Regions from separate parts of the Photobacterium kagoshimensis genome, predicted to be linked through region 1. Evidence: predicted binding sites of a transcription regulator. Region 1 holds the regulator's gene; each other region holds the start of a gene.
What was found. Region 1 encodes CRP, which controls carbon source genes, mostly activating them, when cyclic AMP is high. Its sites were predicted from a motif close to TGTGANNNNNNTCACA; they were not measured.

Region 1 (5,007 bases):
CAAGCGGCAACCGCAGACCAAGTTGAACTTGCGGTGAAAAGTGCTCGTGAAGCCTTATTGAGTTGGCGCCATACCTCGCTTGACGCGCGTCAGGCCATTGTTGAAAAGTATGCTGAACTGCTCAAAGAGCACAGCGAAGATATTGCCACCACCATTGCGGAAGAAACGGGGAAACCCTTGTGGGAAACCCGCACCGAAGCCGGGGCTATGGTGGGTAAGATTGGACTGTCGTTACGTGCTTACCATGAGCGTACAGGCCATAAAGAAAAAGAAGTGGCAGGGGCGACAACGGCCGTGCTCCGTCATCGGCCATTGGGCGTGATGGCGGTCTTTGGGCCGTATAATTTCCCTGGCCATTTACCCAATGGCCACATCGTTCCTGCATTATTGGCGGGCAATACTGTGGTATTTAAGCCATCTGAATTAACGCCTAAAACGGCGGAAGTGGCCATGAAGCTATGGCAACAAGCTGGCTTACCCGCTGGTGTGATTAACCTAGTGCAAGGTTCGCGCCCAACCGGTGAAGCGCTGGCGAGTTCAACAGGGATTGATGGCTTGCTGTTCACGGGGAGTGCGAATACGGGGCACATTCTTCATCGCCAATTTGCAGGGCAACCCGGTAAAATGTTGGCATTGGAGATGGGCGGTAATAATCCCATGGTGATCTCAAATGCCCATGGGGATGTTGAAGCCACAGTTTATACCATTATTCAATCCGCGTTCATTAGCGCTGGCCAGCGTTGTACCTGTGCCCGTCGTTTGTATTTGCCGAAAGGTGAAGTGGGTGATGCCATTGTTGCGCGTTTAGTCAAAGCAACCGCGCAGCTACGCATTGATGGGCCATTTGCTGATCCTCAGCCTTTTATGGGGCCGCAAATCTCAACACAAGCCGCTGATGGCATTATTGCCGCGCAAGCCAATTTGGTGCGCCTGGGTGGGGAGGTCCTGCTTGAAGCAAAACGTGGTCAAGGGGCGATTGTCTCACCGGCTATCATTGAAGTGAGTGCCATTGCTGACTTGCCTGATGAAGAATACTTTGGCCCATTATTGCAAGTCGTGCGTTACGACGACTTAGCCCAAGCCGTTACCTTGGCAAATAATACCCGCTATGGCTTATCGGCAGGCTTGATCTCCACCGATGATAGTGAGTGGCAATATTTTATTGATCATATCCGAGCAGGCATAGTGAACCGTAACCGTCAGCTGACTGGTGCGAGCGGGGATGCGCCATTTGGGGGCCCTGGCGCATCAGGTAACTTACGTCCGAGTGCTTACTATGCTGCTGACTACTGTGCTTACCCTATGGCATCGATGGAGGGTGAACAAGCTGAGCTACCTGCACAGCTATCGCCAGGTATTACTTTGTAAGCAAGTTGTGCAGACACCATCAAACTAAAAAAGAAGTGCCATACTGATTAGGTCGAATCAGGGCACTTCTACATCTATCATCAGCGGGGAGCATCTCAACATGGAAAGAGTAGAGCAACTGTTTAACAACCTATGGCAAGACTATATTCAACGTCTGTGCCCGTCAGCCGATCAGGTGCATACGCTGCTGACGGAGGATGAGCCTTTACTGAATGACCATATTGCCTTGCGGACATTTAACTTGCCTAAAGTGGGGCTAGACGTGTTGGCGGCGCCGTTTATTGCGATTGGTTACAAACCTTGCGGTACCTATCATTTTGAATCTAAAAAACTCTACGCCGAGCATTTTGAGCACCCCAACCCTGAGGCGCCGAAAGTGTTTATTAGTGAGTTGTTGGTGGGTCAGTGTTCTTCGCTACTGCAGCACGCGGTGCGTGGACTGGTTGATCAAGTGCCTGAGCAAGCGATGAAAGATCCCGCTTTCTTATATGGCGGCCGCCTGTGGGACATTGATTATGATACCTATGAGATGTTAGCTGCAGAAAGTGAATATGCGGGTTGGTTAGCGGCGCATGGCTTTGGTGCTAATCATTTTACGGTTAGTATTAATCAGCTTGAACAATTTACCGAAGTGGCTGAGGTGAACCACTTATTGGCGCATAATGGCTTTGCGATCAATGCCTCGGGCGGTGAAGTGAAAGGCAGCCCAGAAGAGATGCTTGAGCAGTCTTCAACCATGGCAGATAAAGTGCCTGTGGCCTTTTTAGATGGTGTGAAAACGATCCCCGGTGGTTTTTATGAATTTGCCAAGCGTTACTCGCAACCCGATGGTGAAATTTATACCGGATTTGTTGCCGCATCAGCCGATAAAATATTTGAAAGTACAGACAGCTAAAGCGCGGTTTGACTGACAATGACACCACAGCAAAATCTGTATGGGTATCACGGCAAAAGGCCATGTTGATAGCATGGCCTTTGTGCTATCTGGCGTTGTATTAATACAGGCTTTCTAAGGGCGGTGACCACTGCGAGCCTTCTTGACGCTGTGGTGTATTCGCCAATGAAATGTGCTGCTCGAGAAAGTGACGCTGACCACTAAAGCCTGTCATTTCGACCGTGGTCGGTAATGGGGCAATCGCGGTTGGTGGTCGGGAACTGGTGTTGTACGGAGAAAAACGTTCGATATCCATATCGTAAAGTCCACTGTGCTTATTGTTCTGAATTCTTGGTGGTATCACCCTAACGCCTGTTATGCACAATGTAGCAAAGGTGGCGGGGTTAGCAAGTGAAGATTCAGTGACAAGGTTAGCAAATTTGGATTTAGATATACGTGAGAGGTATGGCTGCTTCAGATATGAAAAAAGCCGCAAAAGCGGCTTTTTCTTAGCGATATTCGATGAATCAACAGATTAACGAGTACCGTATACCACGATAGTTTTACCGTGTGCAGAAATCAGGTTCTGCTCTTCAAGCATCTTCAAGATACGACCAACGGTTTCACGTGAACAACCCACGATTTGACCGATTTCTTGGCGAGTGATCTTGATTTGCATGCCATCAGGGTGTGTCATTGCATCAGGTTGTTTCGCTAGGTTTAGTAGCGTCTGTGCAATACGGCCTGTCACATCTAAGAATGCAAGGTCACCCACTTTTTGGCTTGTTACTTGAAGGCGGTTAGCCATTTGTGCCGAAAGGCGCATCAAGATATCTGGGTTTACTTGAATAAGTTGGCGGAATTTCTTAAATGAAATCTCGGCTACTTCACAAGGTGTTTTAGCACGAACCCAAGCTGTACGTTCTTGACCTTCTTCGAAAAGACCAAGTTCGCCAATGAAGTCGCCTTGGTTTAGGTAAGAAAGGATCATCTCTTTGCCTTCTTCATCCTTGATAAGAACAGCAACAGAACCTTTTACAATATAGTAGAGAGTTTCCGCTTTCTCACCCGCATGAATCAAAGTGCTTTTTGATGGGTACTTGTGAATGTGGCAATGTGAAAGAAACCACTCTAGTGTTGGATCTGTTTGAGGTTTACCTGGAACCATATTACTAACTTCCTCTGCGTTTGTTGCCCAACAACGACATCCCTATAATTTCAGTCTGGGCTTAACAATAGAATTGCTCGCTGGTTAGGATATTAAGTCAGCCGCTGGGCTGCAAGCTCACTTGAATAATTAATTGAGAGTTTAACTTTTTTCGGTCGGCATTTCTTGATATTGATCTATCTGAAATCGTCATTTTGTACTCATAAGTGTGCACATGATCACACGGTTGTTAGATTATGCAGAATTGACGCCAAAACACTAAGGAGAAAGCAATGCAGTCACGTGTGAAATGGGTAGAAGGAATGACATTTCTTGCCCAATCAAATTCGGGTCACAGTGTGGTGATGGACGGCAACGGTGGCGAAAAAGCACCCAGCCCGATGGAGTTAGTTTTGATGGCTGCGGGGGGGTGTAGCTCGGTCGATGTAGTAGATGGGTTACAATCTGCCGATCAAGGTATCACGGGCTGCGAAGCACAAATTTCCTCGGTGCGCCGCGAAACGGCACCACGCATTTTCACATCGGCGAATTTGCATTTTGTCGTGACGGGACATGATCTTGATGAAGGTTTAGTGGCGCAAACGGTCGCCAATTCACTTGAGAAATATTGCTCGGTTTGTTTGATGCTAGGTGAGGGGGTTGAGCTGACCCATTCCTATGAAGTGATCGCGGCATAAATTGATGAATGCGCAAGGCGTTGATGCGTGATGAAACGGAGACGTGAATGTCTCCGTTTTTGTCGCCTATCGCTTCACGGGTTCTGATCTGACGCTAGCCGATTTTGCCTGTTTCAATCAACTGTTGGATCAGGGGCCGCATTATCAATTCCATCGCAAAGCTCATTTTCCCGCCCGGTACCACCAAGGTGTTGTGGCGTGACATGAACGAACCTTGGATCATCGACAATAAATACGGGAAGTCGACATTCTTGATCCCACGAAAACGGATCACCACAAAGCTTTCATCCAGACTCGGAATGCCTTTGGCACTGAGAGGGTTCGAGGTATCCACTGTGGGAACGCGCTGGAAGTTGATGTGAGTCCGTGAAAATTGTGGCGTGATGTAGTTAAGGTAATCATCCATTGAGCGGACGATTGATTCCATCACAGCTTCACGGGAATGACCACGGTCACGGGTGTCACGAACAATTTTTTGAATCCACTCTAAGTTGACGATTGGTACCATGCCAATCAAGAGATCAACATGCTGCGCAACATTGGTTTCACCGTCGACCACCCCGCCATGTAAACCTTCATAAAAGAGTAGATCGGTATTTTCAGGCAGTGCTTGCCATGGCGTGAAGGAGCCAGGCATTTGGTTATAAGGCACGGCTTCATCAAAGGTATGGAGGTAACGGCGGAATTTACCACTACTGTCTTCACCATACTGGCGGAAAAACTGTTCGAGTTGCGGGAAATCGTTCGCTTGGGGGCCGAAATAGCTGATATGACGGCCTTGCTCTTTGGCTTTACGAATTTCGACATCCATTTCAGGCCGTGTAAAGCGGTGGAAGCTATCGCCTTCGAGCCAAGCGGCATTGATGCTCATCATATTGAACATTTTGCGGAAGGCTTCTGAAGTGGTCGAGGTGCCCGCA
Region 2 (5,007 bases), on a different contig from region 1:
ATGGTGGATTTCTCCGTCTTGTGTATGGAGAAATATTGTAGACAGGTCAATAGAATAATAGTGTGATCCTGATCACGTTGTCATTTATCTTGTTTCACCCATTACATATCTGAGAGTGAGGTCACACAAAGGTCGAAAATTGATATCCTTATTTTTCAATGAATTAGTTTTATATTCGATTACTTGCACATAATTAGTAACCAAACAAAGATGCAATCAATGGAAAAAGTACAGGGGCAAGTATTGAGGTCATCACTCCACAAATCACTAAAGCCAGTGAACTAAAAGCACCTTCCTGATAGTTTTCTTCAGCCGCTTTTGCGGTACCAAGTGCATGTGAAACTGTCCCCATTGTTAACCCTTTTGCTATTGGTGCTTGAATACCAGCCAGCTTAAAGAGTGGATAGCCCAGTACGGCACCGAATAACCCTGCAATGATCACCATAATGGCTGCAATAGCGGGTACGCCCCCAATTTGCTCTGCCACAGCCATCGCAATGGGTGTCGTTACAGATTTAGGTAAGATGCTGGCTACTAACTCGACATTTGCACCAAGCGCAAACGCAATACCAGCCCCCGTTACCATAGAAAGAACACTGCCAATAAAGCAAACAGTAAAAATGGTTTTCCACTTTGCACGGATTTGTGACAGTTGCTCATAAAGCGGGAATGCAAGGGCAACAACGGCGGGTTCTAATAAGGCATTTAACCATTTGTTTTGTTCAAAATAAGTCTCATAAGGTACGTTTAGCCACATAAGCAAAGGGATAATAATGATGAGACAAATAAGCAAAGGGTTGACGATAGGATGCTGAAGTCGTTTTGAAATAAGACGAGCGATATAGAAAACGACTAAGGTTGTGATTAACCAGATCATTATTTTTCCTTATGGTGCGCTGCAATACCGATAACAAGAAAGACGACTAAGCTACTGCCGATGGTGCTGAGTAAAATAGGAAGACTATTGGCGCTTAGTAAAGCAAAGTGATCCATAAGGCCAACACCCACAGGAACAAATAACAATGCCATGTAACGAATTAAGAAATGGCAACCTGATTGCACCCAATGGGAACGTATAAGGCCAGCAGAAAGTAAACCAAAGAGAATAAGCATGCCTAGAATGCTACCGGGTATAGCGAGACCGAGTAATGCTTGTATGCCTTTACCCAAGAAAAGGCAGACGAGAATAATGCTGAAGGAGCGTAGATAACTCATGCTTTTATGTGATGCCAGTGGTGGTGCTTTTGTGTGGTGCATTCATCATACAAAATAAGTGTGACCTACGCCACACTTATTTCGTGCATATTGTTAAGTAGTAAACACAGGCGTTGTGATGAATCTTTAGCCTATCTGGCGATGTCTTTAGATAAATCACAGTAAGATGTTGTCGGCAAGAAAGAACAATGCGATGCCCGCAGCGGCAAGCAAAAAGACAGAAATCTTGTGCAACATACTGTGCTTTACAATATGCTCAGTGGCTGATTCTGAAGGCTTACTCTTGTCGGTTTTGTCGTTAGTAAACTGGGTAAACTTCGACTCTTTAAATGCATGTACAAGTCGACATGTTTTACAGGGAAGGGGAACGCGAAAGCCATAATGTGCAACGATCTCTATCGTAATTGCAGGCTGATCTTGTTGGGGGTTTAGTTTGCGATTGAGCGATACTAAAAGTGCATTAAGGTCGAAATTAGTGTGGCCATTTTCGTCGTAGGATTCGAGTTGGATAAATGTCTTATCGTACAGTGCTTGAGGGTTAATAACCTCACCTGCGCTGTAGCACAGCGCTTCAAGCAAGCGTGATTCATGCACAGTTAACATGGTCTCAGAACCATCTTGCCAAACTAATACCCGTAGATCGGGTTCAAAATCAACGCTGGGGAAACGATAACAGCGTGTCAGGGCTTTTGTCGTCATAGCTACCACTTAATGCTATCCATGGGTTGAACCTAGCTTGTGCTATTTATGTTCAGTAGATTAAGTGTGACTGGCTACGGCTGTTCCTTCAACTTTTGATGAGTGGAAACTGTCTTATTAAAAACACCCTGAAAACGAAGGTTATCAGGGTGTATAAGAAAGCCTTTCTTTTAAATAACTTAAGAGTTTAAGCTGTTTTTCTGATGTGCCGTTAAATTAGGCTAGCTGGATAACGTAGTCATACACTTTTTTCAGAATAGCCATCTTCTTCTCGTCACTTTGGTGTTCCATCGCAACGTTATCAAGATTTTCAATGTAAGCGGGTAAGTGGCTTTCAAAGTAATCTTGGCAATGGTGCTTCCAACGGATCTGTTCCTGCTGAGTCAGTGTGAGTGGGAAGTTGCGCGCACGATAGCGAAATAGCAAAGGCTTAATACGGGCATCCGCAACTTGCGGTTCAAAGTCGACAAGTTCTAGCGGATCCATTTCACGGATAATATCCATCGCGGTACGGTCAGCATGAGAGAAGAAGCCATCGTACAGTTTGGCATCGACGTTATCATGTGGTTCAAATTCACGGTCGACACTGAATATTTCAACTAATTTCTCACGCACTTCAGGGTGTGCTTTAAGCATTTGAAGATGTTTAAGGCAAAGTTCACGATCAATGCCTAGGCGTTCTGCATCGTCAGCCTTCAGTGTTTTGGCTGGCGCAAGCACTGGGCATTTATTGATATGTACAAGTTTGACTGGTACAGGTAGCTCATCTGGGCCAAGCTCACTGCGTTTGGTGTAAAGACGTTCGCGTAGCGTGTCGGCATCAAGCTCAATCAATGGTGTTGGATCTTTGGCTAAGTTAACCGTGATCACTGCGTTTTTATTATCAGGGTGCCACTCCATTGGAACAATCCAACTGGTATTACCGCACTCAGAGCCAAACATCCCCGACACATGCACTAACGGCGTTAAATTAATAATGTCGATAAGTTCTTGTAGCTTACGCTTGTTACGAAGATCAAACAGGTAGCTAAACAGTTTAGGCTGGTTTTTCTTGAGGATCTTCGCCAACTCAATCGTGGCGTACACATCGGCCATTGCATCGTGTGCATTGGCGTGTTCAATGCCGTTCGCAACAGAAAGGTGCTCCAATTTAAAGCTAGGGAAGCCTTCTTCATTGGTTGGCCAGTTTACGCCTTCTGGACGAAGGGCGTAGCAGGTGCGCATGATATCGAGCAGATCCCAGCGTGAGTTACCGTTTTTCCAACTCCACGCGTATGGGTCAAAGAAGTTACGATAAAGAGTATAACGGCTCACCTCATCATCAAAGCGCACGTTGTTGTAACCAATGACACATGTGTTTGGTTTGGACAGCTCATCATGAATTTTGGCAATAAACTCATGTTCTGGTAAACCTTTCTCCATCGCTTCTTGTGGCGTGATGCCTGTGATTAGGCATGCTTCAGGTGATGGAAGGTAATCACTAGGCGGTTTGCAGTAGATAACCAATGGCTCGCCAATGATATTGAGATCCATATCGGTGCGAATAGCGGCAAACTGAGAAGGGCGATCAACCGATGGTGTAGCACCAAAGGTTTCATAATCTAACCAAAGCATGGTCGGTTGATGATTGTTATTACTCATTATTTTTCCCTACAGGGATGAATTACTTTACTGCCCTCATAGTAGCAAAGAATAGAGTATCAACTAAGGTATTATGCCGTTCAAACGGGGTATTTGTTCTTTTTGGGCTGGCTTAGCGCTCTATCTGGGTGAGATGCGAAGGTTATGAGTAGAGAAAGAGAAAACAGAATAAATTTTAGATGTAAAAAAGGGCGTCCGAAGACACCCTTTTGAAATTTTATAATCTGACTAAATCAGAATTATGCACGCTCAACGTTAGCAGCTTGAGGGCCTTTTTGACCTTGCTCGATGTCAAAAGAAACTTTTTGACCTTCAGCAAGAGATTTGAAACCTTCGCCAGCGATAGCACGGAAGTGAACGAATACGTCAGCGCCGCCGTTGTCTTGAGTGATGAAACCGAAACCTTTCTCGTCGTTAAACCACTTAACGATACCAGTTGCTTTAGACATGACATGTCTCCTGAAAAAAATATAAAACACGCACTATTGCGTACTTAAGCCAACATAATGAATTACTTATGGACAAAAGAATGAGAAGCTCTTCAGGACAATAGCTTAGTTGTAAGCGGTAGAACGAAGGGTCTTTCAATACTTGCATAAATAGGACTGCATTACAGGCCGTGAAGTATTAAGCCACAGAGCTCAGGGTTGGGCAAGATAATATTTTAAATATTCATCAGTGGAAAAACAAACTGTGATAGATGACGCATTAATCAAGCAAAAAAGTGTTTGGTTTGAAGGGGTTAAAGCTGTATTTGTGGGGGAGGTTTAACCCATTATTGCTACATTTATGTCGAAAAAAAGGGCTGTGATGACACAGCCCTTTTATCTGAATTATCTTGTATTCAGAACAATTACATTGCTTCAACGTTAGCAGCTTGCAAGCCCTTTGGACCTTGCTCAGTTTCGTACGAAACTTTTTGGCCTTCTGCTAGTGTTTTAAAGCCATCGCCAGTGATTGCGCGGAAATGAACGAATACATCAGCACCGCCATTATCTTGAGTGATAAAACCAAAACCTTTCTCTTCGTTAAACCACTTAACGGTACCTGTTGCTTTAGACATGTTGTCTCCTGAATTCCTTACTTCAACAAATTGCCAATAGTCCTTATAACAACAGTGATAACTAAAACCGGATACCTTCAGACAACATACCTAGCGGTGTATTTTGAAGCGTTGCAGCTAGTTACCGACATCGAAAAAACTATCGGTCACCAAAAGACTAGGCACTGTGGCTAAAAAAGCAAATGTTTGAGCGGTTAAATTGTGGGCTAATTCACATCAATAAGTGTTAAATTCAATGAACTTTGAAGTTATACCATTTTGTCATAATTGCTAATTATACTAAGCCAAGCATTTGTATGTTTAAAATCATGGCAGATGAAATAAAAGGGGTGAAGCGACTTGGTTGCTTGAGCTTGGGTAGTACTTTCTGATATAACGTTTTGCAGCAA
Region 3 (5,007 bases), on a different contig from region 1:
GAGAAAATTGAGTGGCTTCGTAAGTTACTGGTTTGGCAAGAAGAGATGTCAGATTCTGGCGAAATGCTGGATGAACTCCGTAGTCAAGTATTCGATGATCGCGTGTATGCCTTCACACCTAAAGGTGATGTCGTCGATTTGCCGCTGAATGCGACACCACTCGATTTTGCCTATCACATTCACTCTGAAGTGGGCCATCGCTGTATTGGTGCCAAGGTTGAAGGGCGCATTGTTCCCTTCACGTATAACTTACAAATGGGTGATCAGGTTGAAATCATCACCCAGAAAGAGCCGAACCCTTCGCGTGATTGGCTAAACCCCAACTTGGGTTTTGTTACCTCTAGCCGTGCCCGTGCCAAGGTACATGCGTGGTTTAGAAAACAGGCGCGTGATAAAAACTTGATCGCTGGGCGTGAAATGTTGGATGCTGACTTGCATAAGTTAGGCGCCACCATGAAAGACGCTGAGCTGTATGCGCTAAAGCGTTTCAATGCCAAAAACCTCGATGAGTTGTTTGTCGGTATTGGCAGTGGTGACTTGCGTATCAACCAGGTTGTTAATCATATTAATACCTTGGTGAACAAGCCAACCGCAGAAGAAGAAGACAAGCAACTGCTTGATAAGCTGACCGAAGCGAGTGAAAAGAGCAGCACCAGTACCCAGAAACCACAACGTGATGCCGTCGTGGTGGAAGGGGTAGACAACTTAATGACGCATTTAGCGCGTTGTTGTCAGCCGATCCCTGGTGATGACATCACAGGTTTTGTTACTCAAGGCCGTGGCATTTCGGTGCACCGCAGCGACTGTGAACAGCTTGATGAGTTGCGTCACCATGCGCCAGAGCGTTTAATTAAAACGGTGTGGGGCGGTGGATTTGTTGGTAACTACAACATTACAGTACGTGTCATTGCTTCTGAGCGTAACGGTTTGATCAAAGAGTTGACCAATACGTTAGCCAATGAAAAAACCAAAGTGTCGGGCATGAAGAGCCGTATCGATTACAAGAAACAAATGTCGATCATGGATTTTGAATTAGAACTGACGGATCTGGAAGTGCTGAGCAAGGTTATAAAACGTCTTGAGCAAGTGAAAGACGTCGCAGAAGCGAAGCGCTTATACTAAGTGGCTATAGAGTTCGCTCAGTGTAATAAAATAAATAACGGGAAGCCTTAGTGCTTCCCGTTTTGTTAAGTGAGAACAAAATGAAACAGATGAATTCAGCAGCAATAACTCAATTACTTGAAATCATGGCGACGTTACGTGACCCACAACAAGGGTGCCCGTGGGATATCAAGCAGACGTTTGACTCGATCGTACCGCATACTATTGAAGAAGCTTATGAAGTGGCTGATGCGATTTATCAGCAAGATTGGCAAGAAGTAAAAGCAGAATTAGGCGATTTATTATTCCAAGTGGTGTTTTATAGCCAAATGGCGAAAGAGCAGGGACTGTTTGATTTTGATGAGGTTGTGACAGGGCTGAATGAAAAGCTGACTCGCCGCCATCCCCATGTTTTTAGTGAAGCCGAGTTTGCTGACGATGCAGAAATCAACGCCAATTGGGAAGCAGAGAAAGCCAAAGAGCGCGAACAAAAAGGAGAAGACGACAGTGTATTGGCAAATATTCCACTCGCATTGCCTGCTTTAAGCCGTGCCGATAAGATCCAACGACGCTGTGCGAAACACGGTTTTGACTGGGATACCCTAGGTCCTGTGGTGGACAAGGTCAAAGAGGAAATTGACGAAGTTTTAGAAGAAGTCATCCAAGTTGAGCCTGATCAAGCCAAAATTGCCGAAGAAGTAGGGGATCTGTTATTTGCTTCCGTCAATTTAAGTCGCCACCTTAAGGTCAATCCAGAGCAAGCCTTGCAGTTGGCAAACAAAAAATTTGAGCGACGATTTCGCCAAGTGGAAGAAAGTGTGCTAGAACAAGGTCTACGGCTTGAAGCGTGTTCATTGGAAAAACTCGATGGCATTTGGGATCAGGTAAAACAGCGTGAGAAGGCGAATAGTTAATCAAATTATGCGGTTAACCCGAGCTGCTAGAATATGCTTTCAGTGAATACTTTTGTTGTTATTTTACACGAACAGTTTGTGCAACTCGTATAATTGATTTGAAACAAATAATACTCATGATTGCTGTGATAGTTTTCACGTTGTGGCGATAAAAGGTGTCTGGTATCATTGCTCTCCGTCCAGATAGTTTTTATATCCTCTACACCAATCTTCCAGGTTAAATATGACAACGAATTACATTTTTGTTACGGGCGGGGTTGTTTCCTCTCTAGGTAAAGGTATTGCTGCTGCATCTCTAGCGGCTATTCTAGAAGCACGTGGTCTTAAAGTGACTATGATGAAACTAGACCCTTACATCAACGTTGACCCAGGCACAATGAGCCCAATTCAACACGGTGAGGTATTCGTTACGGAAGACGGTGCAGAGACCGACCTTGACCTTGGTCACTACGAACGTTTTATTCGTACCAAAATGACCAAGCGTAACAACTTTACAGCGGGCCGCGTGTACGCGGACGTACTTCGTAAAGAGCGCCGTGGTGATTACCTAGGTGCAACCATTCAGGTTATCCCACACATTACTAACGCGATCAAAGAACGCGTTATTGCAGGTGCAGAAGGTCACGACGTTGCTATCGTCGAAGTGGGTGGCACTGTTGGTGATATCGAATCACTACCATTTATGGAAGCGATTCGTCAGTTAGCTGTAGAGCAAGGCCGCGAGAACACTATGTTCATGCACCTGACTCTGGTTCCTTACCTTGCAGCAGCAGGTGAAGTGAAAACGAAGCCGACTCAGCACTCTGTAAAAGAACTACTTTCTATCGGTATTCAGCCTGACATCCTAGTATGTCGCTCTGACCGAATGATCCCAGCGAACGAGCGTGCGAAGATTGCACTTTTCTGTAACGTTCAAGAAAAAGCTGTTATCTCAATGAAAGACGTAGATTCAATCTACAAGATCCCACAATTGATCAAAGCACAAGGTTTGGATGACCTAGTATGCCAACGTTTCGGCATTACAGCGCCTGAAGCGGATCTATCTGAGTGGGAACAAGTAATCTACGAAGAAGCAAACCCTACTGATGAAGTCGTTATCGGTATGGTTGGTAAGTACATCGAACTACCTGATGCTTACAAATCAGTAAACGAAGCATTAAAACACGCTGGTCTTAAGAACCGTCTATCTGTGAAAATCAAGTACGTTGATTCACAAGACGTTGAGTCTAAAGGCACAGAAGTACTAGAGGGTCTGGACGCAATCCTAGTACCAGGTGGTTTCGGCGGTCGTGGTGTTGAAGGTAAAATCCGTACAGCACAATACGCTCGTGAAAACAAAATTCCATACTTAGGCATCTGTCTGGGTATGCAAGTGGCACTGATTGAATTCGCACGTAATGTTGCGGGTCTGGCGGATGCGCACTCAACGGAATTTAACGAAGAAACTAAAAACCCAGTTGTTGGTCTAATCACTGAATGGGTTGATGGTGAAGGTAACGTTGAAGAGCGTACTGAAAAATCAGATCTAGGCGGTACAATGCGCCTTGGTTCTCAGCTATGTCACCTAGCGGACGGTTCAAAAGCACGTGAGCTATACAACAGCCCAACAGTGCACGAACGTCACCGTCACCGCTACGAAGTAAACAACAACCTACTTCCTAAACTAGAGAAAGCAGGTTTGAAAGTTTCTGGTCTGTCTGCAGATAAGAAACTGGTGGAAATCATTGAAATCCCGAACCACCCATGGTTTGTGGCTGCTCAATTCCACCCTGAGTTCACCTCAACGCCTCGCGATGGTCACCCACTATTCGAAGGCTTTGTAAAAGCGGCAGGTTCAAACCTACGCGGTGAGCTTAATAAGTAAGGATTACTGGTAGCAGTAGCGGGGGATGCTACTGCTATTTTTTAGCTTTTTATTTTGAAGATAAAGCAAGAGGAAACATAATGTCTAAGATCGTTAAAGTTCTAGGTCGTGAAATCATCGATTCACGCGGTAACCCAACTGTTGAAGCTGAAGTACACCTAGAAGGCGGTTTCGTTGGTATGGCGGCAGCTCCATCTGGCGCATCTACTGGTTCTCGCGAAGCTCTTGAGCTACGTGACGGTGACAAAGCACGTTTCCTAGGTAAAGGTGTTCTTAAAGCAGTTGAAGCTGTAAACGGCCCAATCGCTGAAGCACTTGTTGGTAAAGATGCGAAAGCACAAGCTGACATCGACCAAATCATGATCGACCTAGACGGCACTGAGAACAAATCTCTATTCGGTGCTAACGCAATCCTTGCTGTTTCTCTAGCGAACGCTAAAGCTGCTGCAGCGGCTAAAGGCATGCCTCTTTACGAGCACATCGCTGAGCTAAACGGTACAGCTGGCGTATTCTCTATGCCTCTACCAATGATGAACATCATCAACGGTGGTGAGCACGCTGATAACAACGTTGACATCCAAGAGTTCATGATCCAACCAGTTGGCGCAAAAACTCTTAAAGAAGGTCTACGCATCGGTGCTGAAGTATTCCACAACCTAGCTAAAGTTCTTAAAGCTAAAGGCCTAAGCACTGCAGTGGGTGATGAAGGTGGCTTCGCTCCTAACCTAGAATCAAACGCTGCTGCTCTAGCTGCAATCAAAGAAGCTGTTGAAGCTGCGGGTTACGTACTAGGTAAAGACGTTACTCTTGCTATGGACTGTGCTGCATCTGAGTTCTACGACAAAGAAGCTGGTCACTACAACATGAAAGGCGAAGGCAAAATCTTCTCTTCTGAAGAATTTAACTTCTACCTACAAGATCTTGCTAACCAATACCCAATCGTATCTATCGAAGACGGTCTTGACGAGTCAGATTGGGCTGGTTTCAAACACCAGACTGAACTAATGGGTGACAAGCTTCAACTAGTTGGTGATGACCTGTTCGTTACTAACACTAAGATCCTTGCAGAAGGTATCGAGAAAGGTGTTGCTAACTCTATCCTTATCAAGTTCAACCAAATCGGTTCTC

Region 2: L4C35_RS01390 (CidA/LrgA family protein) is a predicted target of CRP. The motif match lies at 1,275-1,290, and genes of this name have one in related genera.
Region 3: pyrG (glutamine hydrolyzing CTP synthase) is a predicted target of CRP. The motif match lies at 2,140-2,155, and genes of this name have one in related genera.

What each region holds. Positions count from the first base shown of each region.
Region 1 is NZ_JAKJSO010000012.1:134,201-139,207, reverse strand. Features, by position in the region: gene astD (succinylglutamate-semialdehyde dehydrogenase) at 1-1,368, shown strand, start outside; gene L4C35_RS10035 (DUF1338 domain-containing protein) at 1,469-2,263, shown strand; gene L4C35_RS10030 (hypothetical protein) at 2,364-2,558, opposite strand; gene crp (cAMP-activated global transcriptional regulator CRP) at 2,778-3,410, opposite strand; gene L4C35_RS10020 (OsmC family protein) at 3,683-4,087, shown strand; gene L4C35_RS10015 (phosphoribulokinase) at 4,182-5,007, opposite strand, start outside.
Region 2 is NZ_JAKJSO010000008.1:192,123-197,129, reverse strand. Features, by position in the region: gene cdd (cytidine deaminase) at 1-2, opposite strand, end outside; gene L4C35_RS01395 (CidB/LrgB family autolysis modulator) at 194-874, opposite strand; gene L4C35_RS01390 (CidA/LrgA family protein) at 877-1,257, opposite strand; gene L4C35_RS01385 (hypothetical protein) at 1,372-1,914, opposite strand; gene sbcB (exodeoxyribonuclease I) at 2,131-3,555, opposite strand; gene cspE (transcription antiterminator/RNA stability regulator CspE) at 3,795-4,004, opposite strand; gene cspE (transcription antiterminator/RNA stability regulator CspE) at 4,409-4,618, opposite strand.
Region 3 is NZ_JAKJSO010000025.1:59,698-64,704, forward strand. Features, by position in the region: gene relA (GTP diphosphokinase) at 1-1,122, shown strand, start outside; gene mazG (nucleoside triphosphate pyrophosphohydrolase) at 1,212-2,015, shown strand; gene pyrG (glutamine hydrolyzing CTP synthase) at 2,239-3,879, shown strand; gene eno (phosphopyruvate hydratase) at 3,960-5,007, shown strand, end outside.